Regions from separate parts of the Arthrobacter sp. SD76 genome, predicted to be linked through region 3. Evidence: riboswitches for the same ligand, from Rfam matches in the RefSeq annotation. Region 3 holds a riboswitch; each other region holds the start of a gene.
The links. A riboswitch is a leader RNA that binds a small molecule or an ion and turns the genes downstream of it on or off. The one in region 3 is predicted to bind thiamine pyrophosphate.
Positions count from the first base shown of each region.

Region 1 (3,199 bases), 1.5 Mb from region 3:
GCTGCCGGTGAACGAGTGCGGGTTGAAGCGTGCGGCGGTGGCGACGGTTGCGGCGAGGGAGGCCTGGTCCTCGAACAGCAGCGCAGTGTGGAAGAGGCCCGCCTCCCCCCTGCCCGGAAGGTTCAGCCCCGGCGCGGGCGCCAGGTGGACAAGCGGCTTCCGGAGGCGGCCGAGGTAGAGGCCGCCGTCCTGCTCGGCAACAACGTCGAGGCCGAGGGCGCGCTGGTAGTAGTCGGTCATGACCTTCATGTCACCGACCTTGAGCATCACGGTGCCCATGGTGAGGTCGGCAGGAAGAAGGTCCTGGCTGGTGGCTTCTGCGGTCATTGAATGCTCCCTGTACTGGCGGCCGCACGGAGGACACGGCCTGTCACAGTTAAAATTCCTTGAAGCTTCAATTTATTCCAAGAGCCTTCTTATGGCCCTGAGATGATGCGGCCTCCCAGCACCACGTGGGAAAGGTCCCGGACGGCCTCCGGGCGGGTACGCGGATCCTTTCGGCAGACAACCACGTCGGCACGCGCCCCCTCAGCCACGCCGTCCGCTCCGAGCCACTCCCGTGCCGACCAGCAGGCGGCGTCCAGCGCAGCCGCCATGGGCAGGCCTGCCTGGTGCAGGGCAAGGATCTCGTCGGCGATCCGCCCGTGCCTGATGACGCTGCCGGCGTCCGTCCCTGCGAAAATCCTCACGCCGGCGTCGTAGGCCTCACCCACGCGCTCCAGGCGCCGCTCCCACAGGGCCATCATGTGCGCCGCGTAGCGCGGGAATTTGTGCCGTGCCTGCGCAGCGATATCGGGGAACGTGGCGATGTTGACCAGGGTGGGGACGATCGGCACGCCCTGTTCCGCAAACCGGGGAAGATGCCGGGCAGGAGGCCGGTGGCGTGCTCGATGCAGTCGATGCCCGCATCCAGCATCTGGTCGAGGGTGTCTTCGGCGAAGCAATGGGCAGTCACCCGGGCGCCTTCGTCATGGGCGGCCCGGACAGCATCCCGGACGACGGCGGCAGGAAACGAGGGTGCCAGGTCCCCGGCCCCGCGGTCGATCCAGTCCCCGACGAGCTTGACCCAGCCGTCGCCGTCGCGGGCCTGTTTGCGCACGGCCTCCACGAGGTGCTCCGGTTCCACCTCGTCAGCGAAGCCGCGGAGGTAGCGGCGTGTGCGGGCCACATGGCGCCCGGCCCGGATCAGCACCGGGAAGTCCCGGCCGCCCTGCATCCACCGGGTGTCAGCCGGCGAGCCGGCGTCACGCACCAGCAGCGTGCCGGCAGCCAGGTCCGCACGGGCCTGGTCCGCCGCGGCAGCGGAGTCCACCGGACCCTCCGGCCCCAGCCCGATGTGGCAGTGCGCATCCACCAGGCCGGGCAGCACCCAGCCGTCCAGCACCCGGCCCGGAGCCTGCTGCGGGCGGACAGATGTCAGCGCCCCGTCCACGGACCACAGGCCGCGGTGTTCGCTGGCCGGCCCGGTCAGCACAGGGCCGCTGAATTCTATGATTTCCGGCATCGGATCCCCTTTTCGTCGCCAGTCAGGCTAACACCGGCAGTTGTGACAAGGATCGGCGGACCGGCTGTGGTAGCTTCGTTCCTGACCACACGGGTGCCCCTGCAGGGGCTGAGATCGGGCTGAGGCAGCCTGCGACCGTCGAACCTGTCCGGGTAATGCCGGCGAAGGAAGTGAGTATTCCTTGAGTACACCAAATGAACAGCTGAGCCCTGCCCAAAACCAGTCCGGGAACGTGCTGCCGGAGGGGAAACCAGCAACTGCCACCCGGTCCCTGGCGTCGCATGCGCTGGCCTTCATCGACGATGGATCGGGCATCCGGGTTCCCGTAACGGAAATCTCCCTGGAACCGTCCCCCAACGGAGACGCGAACCCGCCTTTCCGCACCTACCGGACTGCCGGGCCAGGCAGTGATCCGGTGAGGGGGCTGCCGCCCTTCCGGGCAGCATGGATCGCCGGGCGGGGAGATACCGAGGCGTACAGCGGCAGGGGCAGGAACCTGCTCGACGACGGCCGCTCGGCCGTCCGCCGCGGCGCCGCGTCAGCCGAGTGGAAGGGCGCGCAGCCGGTGCCCCGCCGCGCCGTCGGGGGCCGGACGGTAACCCAGATGCACTACGCCCGGCAGGGCATCATCACCCCCGAAATGCGCTTCGTGGCACTGCGCGAAAACTGCGACGTGGAGCTGGTCCGCAGTGAACTGGCGGCGGGCCGCGCCATCATTCCCAGCAACATCAACCACCCTGAGTCGGAGCCGATGATCATCGGCAAGGCGTTCCTGGTGAAGATCAACGCCAACATCGGCAACTCCGCGGTCACCAGTTCCATCGCGGAAGAGGTGGACAAGCTGCAGTGGGCCACGCAGTGGGGCGCGGACACCGTGATGGACCTCTCCACCGGTGATGACATCCACACCACGCGCGAATGGATCATCCGCAACTCCCCCCGTACCGATCGGTACCGTGCCCATCTACCAGGCGCTGGAGAAGGTCAACGGCGAAGCCAACAAGCTGACCTGGGAGATCTTCCGCGACACCGTCATTGAGCAGTGCGAACAGGGCGTGGACTACATGACGGTGCACGCCGGCGTCCTCCTGCGCTACGTGCCGCTGACTGCAAACCGGGTCACGGGCATCGTGTCGCGCGGCGGCTCCATCATGGCCGGCTGGTGCCTGGCGCACCACCAGGAGAATTTCCTGTACACACACTTCGATGAGCTGTGTGAGATCTTCGCCAGGTACGACGTCGCGTTTTCGCTTGGCGACGGTCTGCGGCCGGGTGCCACGGCCGACGCGAACGACGCCGCCCAGTTTGCCGAACTGGACACGCTGGCCGAGCTCACCCTGCGCGCCTGGGAGTACGACGTCCAGGTGATGGTGGAAGGTCCCGGGCACATCCCCTTCCACCTGGTCCGTGAAAACGTGGAGCGCCAGCAGGAGCTGTGCAAGGGTGCGCCCTTCTACACCCTCGGTCCCTGGTTACCGACGTGGCACCCGGCTACGACCACATCACCTCAGCCATCGGCGCCACGGAAATCGCCCGTTACGGCACCGCGATGCTCTGCTACGTGACACCGAAGGAACACCTGGGCCTGCCCAACAAGGACGACGTCAAGACGGGGGTCATCACCTACAAGATTGCAGCGCACGCTGCGGACCTGGCGAAGGGCCACCCCGGCGCGCACGAACGCGATGACGCCCT
Region 1 is NZ_JBNBLR010000001.1:1,548,437-1,551,635, reverse strand. It holds gene ACPEE0_RS07600 (VOC family protein) at 1-327, opposite strand, end outside; partial or broken gene ACPEE0_RS07595 (amidohydrolase family protein) at 417-1,504, opposite strand; TPP riboswitch at 1,584-1,691, shown strand; partial or broken gene thiC (phosphomethylpyrimidine synthase ThiC) at 1,686-3,199, shown strand, end outside.
Region 1: another riboswitch for thiamine pyrophosphate. It lies ahead of thiC (phosphomethylpyrimidine synthase ThiC); the one in region 3 lies ahead of ACPEE0_RS00265 (ECF transporter S component).

Region 2 (3,199 bases), 1.2 Mb from region 3:
GTGGAGTAGCGCCGCATCGCCACGGTGGTCAGGGACGTGCCGGAGGCGAGGAGCGCCGCGCCAAGCCCGTCCAGGCTCGGCGCGCCGCCGGTTCCCATGATGAGCCGGGACGCCAAGGGGCACGCCGTCGATGACCAGGACATCATCCAGGCCGGGTGCAGCCGTGGAGGTCAGGGTGGTGGATTCCGTCATGGTGTCAGCCTCCCTGCACTGCCGTGACAAGCTCGACGTCGTCACCGTCGGCGAGCGCCGTCGCGAACCATTGGCTCCGGGGAACCACCTGTGCGTTGTGCGCCACGGCGACGCCCAGCCTGTTCCCGTCGCTGGCCTGGCCGTCAGCCCCCACGGTGCGGCCGGTGACCTGGCTGACGAGCGTGGTGATGCACGCCCCCTCAGCCACCGTATGGTGGTTTCCGTTCAGGGTGATGTTCATGCTGTCTCCTTGATGTTGACGCTTGCAGCGGAGGATTCGCGGCCGGAGAAGCGGCCAGGGTTGAACGGCTCCCAGCGGGGGTCCGTTGTGCCGTCCATCAGGTCCCGGCAGATGGCACCGGCTGCGGGTGACAGGAGGACGCCGTGCCGGAAGAATCCGGTGGCGATGACCAGGCCCGCGATGTGCCCGCCCGGGGTGGAGCCTGGAGCGGCGGGCACCCTGCCCAGGAGCGGGGCGTTGTCCGGGGTCGCCGGCCGGGCCCGCGCCGTACACTCCAGCAATTCCAGCTCGGCGACGGCGGGGACCAGGACCTGCGCGTCCCGGAGGAGCTGGTAGACACCGCCGGCGGATACCGTTCCGGCAGCGGACCGGGCAGCTTGTGGGGCTGCAACGCCCCTGGCGGGGGCATCCTCACGCTGGGTGGCTCCGATCACCACCGTCCCGTCCTCCCGGGGGACGATGTACACGGGTACACCGCGGACCAGTCCGCGTACGGTGGCCGTGACCAGCGGCTGGAGGTGCTGCGGTACGGCGAGCCGGAGGATGTCCCCGTGCACCGGCCGCAGCGGCAGGTGCAGGCCCTCAGGCAGGTCCGCCAGCGCAGCGGCATCCAGTCCGTTGGCCACCACGGTTTCTCCGGCCAGGACTGTACCGCGTCCGGCAAGCCGGACTCCCGCAACAGTGCCATCAGCCCACAGCAGTCCAACGGCCCTGTCCGGCACGGCATACCCATCCACTGCACCCGCAGCTGCGCGGCCGCTGCTGGCAGTTTCCCCCGCCAGGGCGTTGCGAAGGCAGGACACCAGGCGCCTGGGATCGACCTGGTGGTCGGCGGGGGTGTCAAGTGCGCAGGCGATGGCGGGGCTCAGCAACGGTTCCCGCCGCCGCGCCTCGCGGACGGTCAAAGGCTCAACAGCCAGGCCGTTGGCCTGCTGGACCGCGCGCAAATCCATCAAGGCCCGGCGGTCGGCGGCGTCGGCACCCACGGCGAGGGTCGGCGTCGTCAGGTATCCGGTCCTTTCGCCGGACGCAGCGGCCAGGTCGGCGATAAAACCGGGCCACCGGGCCGAGGATGCGAGCATCAGGTCGAGGAGGTCCTCTTCCTGGTAGTGCAGCTCGCTCACCGGCGCCAGCATCCCTGCGGCGGCCCAGCTGGCGCCGCTGCCGGGTGCGTCATCGATCAGCGCGACGCTGCGGCCCGAGCGCAGTGCCTCCCAGGCGATCACGTGGCCCACAACTCCGCCGCCAATGACCGCGACGTCGGCCCTGACGGTGCCGTTGGTGGGTTGCGGGGGTGCCGTGTTGGGGGTGCCCATGTGTCTCCTTCCCTACGCCGGCATTACCCGGATCAGGTCAAGCGGTCGGCTCTGACGCCCTCTCAGCCCGGCGCTTTATGACAGCTGCCGCAGGCTCCCGCAGTACGAGGCAAGTGTAGAGGAACTAGGCTTGCAGCCATGAATGTGTCCCACTCCCCTTCCGCTGCCGGCGCCTCCGCAACCGATGCCTTCACCACCGCCGGGGGAACCGCCGGGCTCAAGACTGCCCGTCTCTACCTCTGTACTGACGCCCGCCGTGACCGCGGCGACTTCGCGGAGTTCGTGGATGCCGCGTTCGCCGGCGGAGTGGATATCATCCAGCTCCGCGACAAGGCCATCGAGGCTGCCGAGGAACTGGAACTGCTGGCCGTCCTGAAGGAAGCCGCGCAGCGCCATGGCAGGCTGTGGGCAGTGAACGACCGCGCCGACATCGCCGTGTTGTCCGGCGCTCCGGTGTTCCACATCGGCCAAAAGGACCTCCCCCTGCCCGCGGCCCGCACCTTGCTGAACGGCAACGCCGCCATTGGACTCTCCAGCCACACTCCGGACCAGGTGGATGCGGCCCTCGTTGCCACGGCCGGACCTGCCGGGCTGGACTACTTCTGCGTGGGGCCGGTCTGGGCCACCCCCACCAAACCGGGTCGGGCCGCCGTGGGACCCGACCTGGTGAAATACGCTGCGGCAGCCACCGCCAAAGCCGCTAACGAGGTGCCGTGGTTCGCCATCGGCGGCATCGACCACTCCAACGTCAGCGAGGTGGTGGCAGCGGGAGCCCGGAGGATTGTGGTGGTGCGGGCCATCACCGAAGCGGCGGACCCCGCCGCAGCGGCGGCCTCACTCCTGGCCGCCCTGGATGCTGCCGGCTCCTGAACTGGCGGGTCCTGAACTGCCGGCGGGGCAACACGGCCCTGCCGTTCATCCCGCCGATGGCCTGCATAATCGGCGGTCTTCGGGCTAGGCTGATTTTCGTGTCACACCATCGGCTGGCTCCCAACGTCCACGAGCACAACAATGCGCTGGAAGAGGCCCTGGGCGCGCTGCGGAGCGAGCTCGAGCTTCCCGGGCCGTACCCCGAGCATGCGGTCCGTGACGCCGAGGCGGCCGTGGCTGCGCTGGAGCTTCCGCCCCATGACCTGACCGGCGTCGATTTCGTCACCATCGATCCGGCATCGTCCACGGATTTGGACCAGGCGCTGTTCATAGAGGCCGACGGCGGCGGCTACCACGTGCTGTACGCCATCGCCGACGTTCCGGCGTTCGTGAAGCCGGGCGGACCGCTGGACCAGGAAACGCGCCGCCGCGGGCAGACCTTCTATGCCCCCGACGGCCGGATTCCGCTGCATCCGGAGGTCATCAGCGAAGGGGCAGGGAGCCTGCTGCCCGGCCAGGAGTGCCCGGCCTTCGTCTGGGACTTCCGCCTGGACGGCAACGCCGATGTCACCTCGGCCTC
Region 2 is NZ_JBNBLR010000001.1:1,231,743-1,234,941, reverse strand. It holds partial or broken gene ACPEE0_RS06145 (thiazole synthase) at 1-192, opposite strand, end outside; gene thiS (sulfur carrier protein ThiS) at 197-433, opposite strand; gene thiO (glycine oxidase ThiO) at 430-1,749, opposite strand; TPP riboswitch at 1,742-1,860, opposite strand; gene thiE (thiamine phosphate synthase) at 1,888-2,619, shown strand; gene ACPEE0_RS06125 (RNB domain-containing ribonuclease) at 2,718-3,199, shown strand, end outside.
Region 2: another riboswitch for thiamine pyrophosphate. It lies ahead of thiO (glycine oxidase ThiO); the one in region 3 lies ahead of ACPEE0_RS00265 (ECF transporter S component).

Region 3 (3,199 bases):
GCAGGACTACGATCCGGTCCACCAGGTCCTTCCATACCGACACCCGGTGCTCCACCACCACCAGCGTGGCCCCGGTTTTGTCCAGGCAGCGTGCCACGGCGTCCCGGACCTCCAGCACACCTGCCGGGTCAAGGTTGGCCGTGGGTTCGTCCAGCAGGATCAGCCCGGGCCGCATCGCCAGGATGCCTGCCAGCGCAAGCCGCTGTTTCTGCCCGCCGGACAGCGCCGACGTCGGATGGTCCAGCGGCAGGTGGGACAGCCCGACGTCGGCAAGCGCCTCGTGCACGCGAGTCCAGATGGCGTCGCGGGGCACGGCGAGGTTCTCGGCGCCGAAGGCGACGTCGTCCCCGACCCTGGAGAGGACCACCTGGGTTTCGGGGTCCTGCTGCATCAGGCCGGCACGGCCGCGCTGGCCGCGGGGGGACCCGCCGTCGACCAGGAGCGAACCGGACTCGTCGGAATCGCCGGCCTCGCCGTCGTCGTTCACGTCGCCCAGGACCCCCGCGAGGGCATGCAGGAGCGTGGACTTGCCTGCGCCCGAGGGTCCGAGCAGCAGGACGCGCTCCCCCGGCAGAATGTCCAGGTCAAGGGCGTGGACGGCGGGCTTGGCGCGCCCGGCGTGCCGCCAGCCCCAGCCACGCGCCGTGACTGCGGCCGGCCGCACCGCCCCGGCCGCGCCGTGGTGGTTGGGTGCCTGCATCAGGAGAAGACGGGCTCCGTTGCCGCCTTGCGGGAAGCGAAGGAGCTCAGGACGCCGGTCCTGGCCAGGCCGCGGGTGGCGATCCAGGACAGGGCACCGGCGATGATCGCGCCGGAGATGGCGGTAAAGATGATGTAGGCCAGCTTGTCGCCGCCGGCGTACGCGATGTTCCATCCCCACGGGGCGAAGGAGTCGTTCAGGCCGCAGAACAGGCCTGCGGCAGCACCTGCCAGCAGCGCCACCGGCAGGTTGAACTTCTTGTAGACAAAGATCGCGAAGATGATTTCGGCGCCAAGGCCCTGGACGAAGCCGGAGAACAGCACGGACGCGCCGTACTGCGAGCCCATAAGGAGCTCACCGGTGGCTGCGACCGTCTCGCAGAACAGGGCTGCGCCGGGCTTGCGGATGATCAGCATGCCCAGCACGGCCGGGATCATCCAGCCGCCGGCGATCAGGCCGGTCAGGGGCGGGTAGACGGCGTTCATGGGGCCGGACACCGCGGCCGCGCCCTGGACCAGGCCCAGAAGATGACGCCGCCGGCGATGGCGATCAGGGCCGCCACCACGATGTCCACGACGCGCCAGGACTTGCTGGTGGTCTTCTTGATTGCTGCAGTGCTCATGGAATCCTCCTGGGAAACAGGAGGGGAAAGCACGGCAGTCGGCACTTCGCCGCTGCCGGACTTCGAGAACTCGACTCCCTTGCGCCGGTACTAACCGGATCAGGTTCGAGGGTCTGCGGCTGTCCGCACTCTCAGCGCCCACCTGCGGTTCCCGGCCTTGCCAGGTCCGACGGCGGCGCTCCCCTGTCGTTATGTGTTGCTTGCTTGGATGATGCGTTGGATTGCCCTGTTGGGCGTGGTCCAGTTTACACCTGGACAGGGGTAGATTGTGGGCCATGACCGCCAATGAGCCGCATGTGACCGAGTTCGACCCGGACTCCGAGGACGCCCAGCCGGAGGGATCCCTGCAGGCCCTCATCGGCCGCATCGAGGGTGAAATCCACGAACTCCAGTTCCCGGGCTTCTCGATGGATGACGCGCTCAACCTTGGCCTCCTCCTGGTGGAGCTGGGCAAGGAGCGCAGCCTGCCCATCGCGATCGACATCACCAAGGGTGAACAGGTGCTGTTCCATGTGGCACTGCCGGGCGCCACGCCGGACAACGAGCACTGGATCCGGGCGAAGCAACGGACCGCTGCGCGGTACGAGGTGCCCTCCCTGCTGGTAGGGCTTCGCGGGCGCCTGCGCGGAGGCCGGATCGAGGACGAAGGCTGGTTCGACCAGAGCCGCTATGCGGCCCACGGCGGCTCTATCCCCGTTTACGTAACGGGGGTGGGGGCAGTTGCCACCGTCACCGTATCCGGACTGCCGCAGGTGCAGGACCATGACCTGGTGGTGGAGGCCATGCGTGAGGTGTTGCGGTCCGCCGGGGCTGACGGGGCACCATGACCGGCAATCCCGCTGACAACCCCGTCCGGGCGGCGGTGGACAGGGCGGAGGACGAGATGATCTTTATCGGCCCGGACCATCCCTACTATCCCCTGCTGGCCGAGCTGGTGTCCGCCGTCGGCAAGGCATGGCAGCAGGGGTACGACCAGGCCCGCAGCGGCGGGCACCACCCGAACCCCTACACCTGGACCGGACCGGCCTGACGGGAACATCCTGACCGGCCTTAGCTCCGGGCGCGGAAACCAAGCTTGCTTAGCTTTTATTAGTAATCATGCTTACTATGTTGTTTCCACCGCGTACGAGGAGTCCAGGACATGGCAGTCAGCACCCGTCCACCCGGCGTCCGGACCGCACTGCAGTGGTCCGCGCTGGGCGTTGCCGGCGTCTTCCTGTTCGCCGGCACCCTTGGGTTCGTTCCGGGCATTACCAGCAACTATGGCTCCCTTGGCTTCGCCGGACCCGGCTCGGGGGCCCTGCTGCTGGGCATATTCCAGGTGTCCGTCCTCCACAACCTTGTCCACCTCCTGTTCGGCGCCGCCGGACTGTTCATGGCACGCACCCACCGGCAGGCCCGGAACTTCCTCACGTACGGCGGCGTCATCTACCTGGTCCTGTGGCTGTACGGCCTGCTCATCGGGGACGAGACCCCCGCCAACTTCATCCCCGAAAACTATGCGGACAACTGGCTCCACCTCATTCTGGGGCTGGCCATGATCGTCATTGCCGTCCTCCTCTCGCCACGGACCACCCCGGCGGGCAGCCGGAAATCCTGACCTGACCCACCTGCCGCCAGCGCAGACGGCACCGCCACAACCCGAAACCAAGGAGCATCCCATGCGAATCCCGGAACCCCGAGGCCCCATCAGCGGCATGCTGCTCGACGTCCTGGCGGGTGCGCCGGCGGGCCCGGCCGAAGCCCTGGCCGGGCTGCGGGAGCTCACCTTGAACCGGCTGGCGGAAACTGCGGACATCATCGGCGACGACGATGCCCAGCTGGCCCTCTTCTGCCTGTACGAACTGCACTACTCCGGCCTCGACGGCGTCACGGAC
Region 3 is NZ_JBNBLR010000001.1:64,049-67,247, reverse strand. It holds gene ACPEE0_RS00270 (ABC transporter ATP-binding protein) at 1-700, opposite strand, end outside; partial or broken gene ACPEE0_RS00265 (ECF transporter S component) at 700-1,322, opposite strand; TPP riboswitch at 1,381-1,517, opposite strand; gene ACPEE0_RS00260 (heme-degrading domain-containing protein) at 1,598-2,149, shown strand; gene ACPEE0_RS00255 (hypothetical protein) at 2,146-2,352, shown strand; gene ACPEE0_RS00250 (DUF4383 domain-containing protein) at 2,464-2,922, shown strand; gene ACPEE0_RS00245 (iron-containing redox enzyme family protein) at 2,984-3,199, shown strand, end outside.

Region 4 (3,199 bases), 1.6 Mb from region 3:
CGTCCGAGGAAGAGCTCACGCACGACATCAACCGGCTGCGCGCCCAGTGGGAAGGCATCGAAAGCCAGTCCACCTCCACCAAGGTCCTGGCTCCCGAACTGCTGTACGGCGAACCGGACCTCACCATCAAGGTGGTGCGCGACGTCTTCAACGAGGACTTCTCCAAGCTGATCGTCTCCGGCGAAGAGGCCTGGGACACCATCGAGGCCTATGTCACCTACGTTGCCCCGGACCTGGTGGGCCGCCTCGAGAAGTGGACCAAGGACCAGGACATCTTCGCCGCCTGGCGGATCGACGAGCAGATCCACAAGGCCCTGGAACGGAAGGTCTTCCTCCCGTCCGGCGGTTCCCTGGTAATCGACCGCACCGAAGCCATGACCGTGGTGGACGTCAACACGGGCAAGTTCACGGGCAGCGGCGGCAACCTGGAGGAAACCGTCACCAAGAACAACCTCGAAGCAGCCGAGGAAGTGGTGCGCCAGCTCCGGCTCCGCGACATCGGCGGCATCATCGTCATCGACTTCATCGACATGGTCCTGGAATCCAACCGCGACCTGGTGCTGCGCCGGCTGGTGGAGTGCCTGGGCCGCGACCGTACCAAGCACCAGGTCGCCGAGGTCACGTCCCTGGGCCTGGTCCAGATGACCCGCAAGCGCATGGGCACCGGGCTCCTGGAGGTCTTCGGGGAGCAGTGCGAGGCCTGCGCCGGACGCGGTGTCGTCACCCACGACGACCCCGTGGAGCACCGCCGCGCCAACATCGTTGCCGCCGAACACCATGTCCAGCGCACCGACAACCGGCCTGACGCCCGGGCCGAAGGCCACCGGAACGAGGGCCAGCGGACCGACAGCAGCCAGCCCGGGGGACGCCCTGACCGCAAGCGCCGGCGCGGACGCGGCGGCCAGCAGCCCGAGGCTGCCCCGGCAGCCGCGGTGCATGTCCACACCGTCCATCCGGACCCGGCCGACGCCGAGCGCCACGCCAAGGCTGAAGCCACCCGGCTGGCCCTGGCCAACATCGCGGCGGCCGCGCACGCGGCGCACCTGCATGACGACGAGGTTGCGGCGGCCCGGCAGGCGCAGTCGGCCGCCCAGCCGGTAGCGCCGGCCGTGGAAGAGAAGCACGACGCCGGCACCCCGCCACGTCCTGCGGCTGTCTTGACCTTCGGCGGCGAGAAGGTTGTCCTTCCGTTCGTGGAGCATGCGGAAGAGCAGCAGCCCCGCCCGGCCCTCACCCTGGACAGGCTTGCCGAAGCGTTCGCCCACCTGGGCGAATCGGCACCTGCCGCCGAAACACCGGCGGAAGAGCCGGAAGCCAAGCGGCCCGAGGCCGTTCCGGCGCAGGTGGAGCAGCCGGTTGCCCCCGCGGAAGCTGGGAAGGACTGGTCTGACCACACGGTGGAACAGTCCCGCCAGCGCCGGCCGCGGCGCAACCGCAGCGCCAGCCGCGCCCAGGGTGCCGCCAACGAAACCACCGTGCAGCAGCACGAGAACGTTCCGGCGGCCAGTGCCGGACATACCCATGCTGCAAAGGCCCCGGAACCCGCGGCGTCCTCACCGGAAGGCAAGGAAGGCGCGCCAAAGCCCGCCGAGGCGCCCATTATCCTGGGCGTCGGCGTTCCTGCCTCGGAGCTCTAGCCCGGGCAGGGCCAGCCACCGGGAAGTCCCCGTTTCATGGACGATTCCCCTCCGCATTCCGGGGGGAACGGTCCATGAAGCGGGGACTTCCTGCATGCGGGGGCTGTCACTTTTCCCGGGCTCCCATGTCAGCGGCTAGGCTGGGAAACCGACACGGGGTGCCGCGCGAAGGGCCGGCTGAGATCCAGACCCGTTGAACCTGTCCGGCTAGTACCGGCGAAGGGATGTCTTTTGTCTTCGACGCTCTTAATACCCGCGGAAACTTCCCAGCCAGGCGCTGTCCCGGATGCAACCGTCCAGGCCGCGTCCGCCCGGCCGGCGGCAGGCCGGGACGTGCCGCGCGTCCTGTCCATTGCCGGTTCGGACCCGTCGGGTGGCGCCGGCATCCAGGCGGACCTGAAAAGCATTGCAGCTCACGGCGGCTACGGCATGGCCGCCATCACCGCGCTCACAGCGCAGAACACCCGCGGCGTGGCGGCAGTCCACCTGCCGCCCGCGTCATTCCTCGCCAGCCAGCTGGACGCCATCAGCGACGACATCACCATCGACGCCGTCAAAATCGGCATGCTGGGCGACGCCGGGGTGATCGCCACAGTCCGGACCTGGCTGGAGAAGGTGCGTCCCGCCGTCGTGGTCCTCGATCCGGTGATGGTGGCCACCAGCGGCGACCGGCTGCTCCAGGAATCCGCCGAGGCGGCGCTTCGCGACCTGCTGCCGCTGGCCCACCTCATCACGCCGAACCTGGCCGAACTTGCGATGCTCGTGGGCGAAGAGCCCCAGGATTCCTGGGCCGGGGCCCTGGAACAAGGCCGGAAGCTGGCCGACGCCACCGGAGCAACCGTGCTGGTGAAGGGCGGCCACCTGTCAGGTGCGCAGTGCCCGGACGCCCTGGTCAACACCGCCGGCCTGCTGCGGACCGAAGTCATCGAGGTGCCGGGGGAGCGGGTGGCCACCAGGAACAGCCACGGAACGGGCTGCTCGCTGTCCTCTGCAATGGCCACGGTGCAGGCGCGGCTGGGGACTGGGAATCGGCGCTGCGGGAAGTGAAGCCCTGGCTGGCAGGAGCGCTGGGGGACTCTGCCCGGCTTGAGGTAGGGACCGGGAACGGGCCGGTGCACCACTTCCACCACCTGCGGCCCGTTCCGCAGCCGGGGGGCGTTTGAGGCCCTGCTCCGGGCGGAAGCCGAAGCGGACCTGGATGCCATCTACCGCCTGGACTTCATCCGCGGCCTGGTCTCGGGCAGCCTGCCGGAACGGGAATTTGCCTACTACCTGGCCCAGGACGCCATTTACCTGAACGGCTACTCCCGCGTGCTGGCACGGGCAAGCGCCCTGGCCCCCACGGAGGCGGAGCAGCTGTTCTGGGCCGGATCCGCGCAGCAGTGCCTGGAGGTTGAGTCCGAGCTGCACCGGTCCTGGCTGAGCACGCGTCCCGTCCGGGCCGAACTCGGCCCCGTGACAAAGTCCTACGTCGACCACCTCACCGCGGCCTCGGCGTCGGGCAGCTACGCGGTGCTTGCCGCGGCTGTCCTGCCGTGCTTCTGGCTGTATGCGGAGGTGGG
Region 4 is NZ_JBNBLR010000001.1:1,676,281-1,679,479, forward strand. It holds gene ACPEE0_RS08345 (Rne/Rng family ribonuclease) at 1-1,637, shown strand, start outside; TPP riboswitch at 1,782-1,879, shown strand; partial or broken gene thiD (bifunctional hydroxymethylpyrimidine kinase/phosphomethylpyrimidine kinase) at 1,971-3,199, shown strand, end outside.
Region 4: another riboswitch for thiamine pyrophosphate. It lies ahead of thiD (bifunctional hydroxymethylpyrimidine kinase/phosphomethylpyrimidine kinase); the one in region 3 lies ahead of ACPEE0_RS00265 (ECF transporter S component).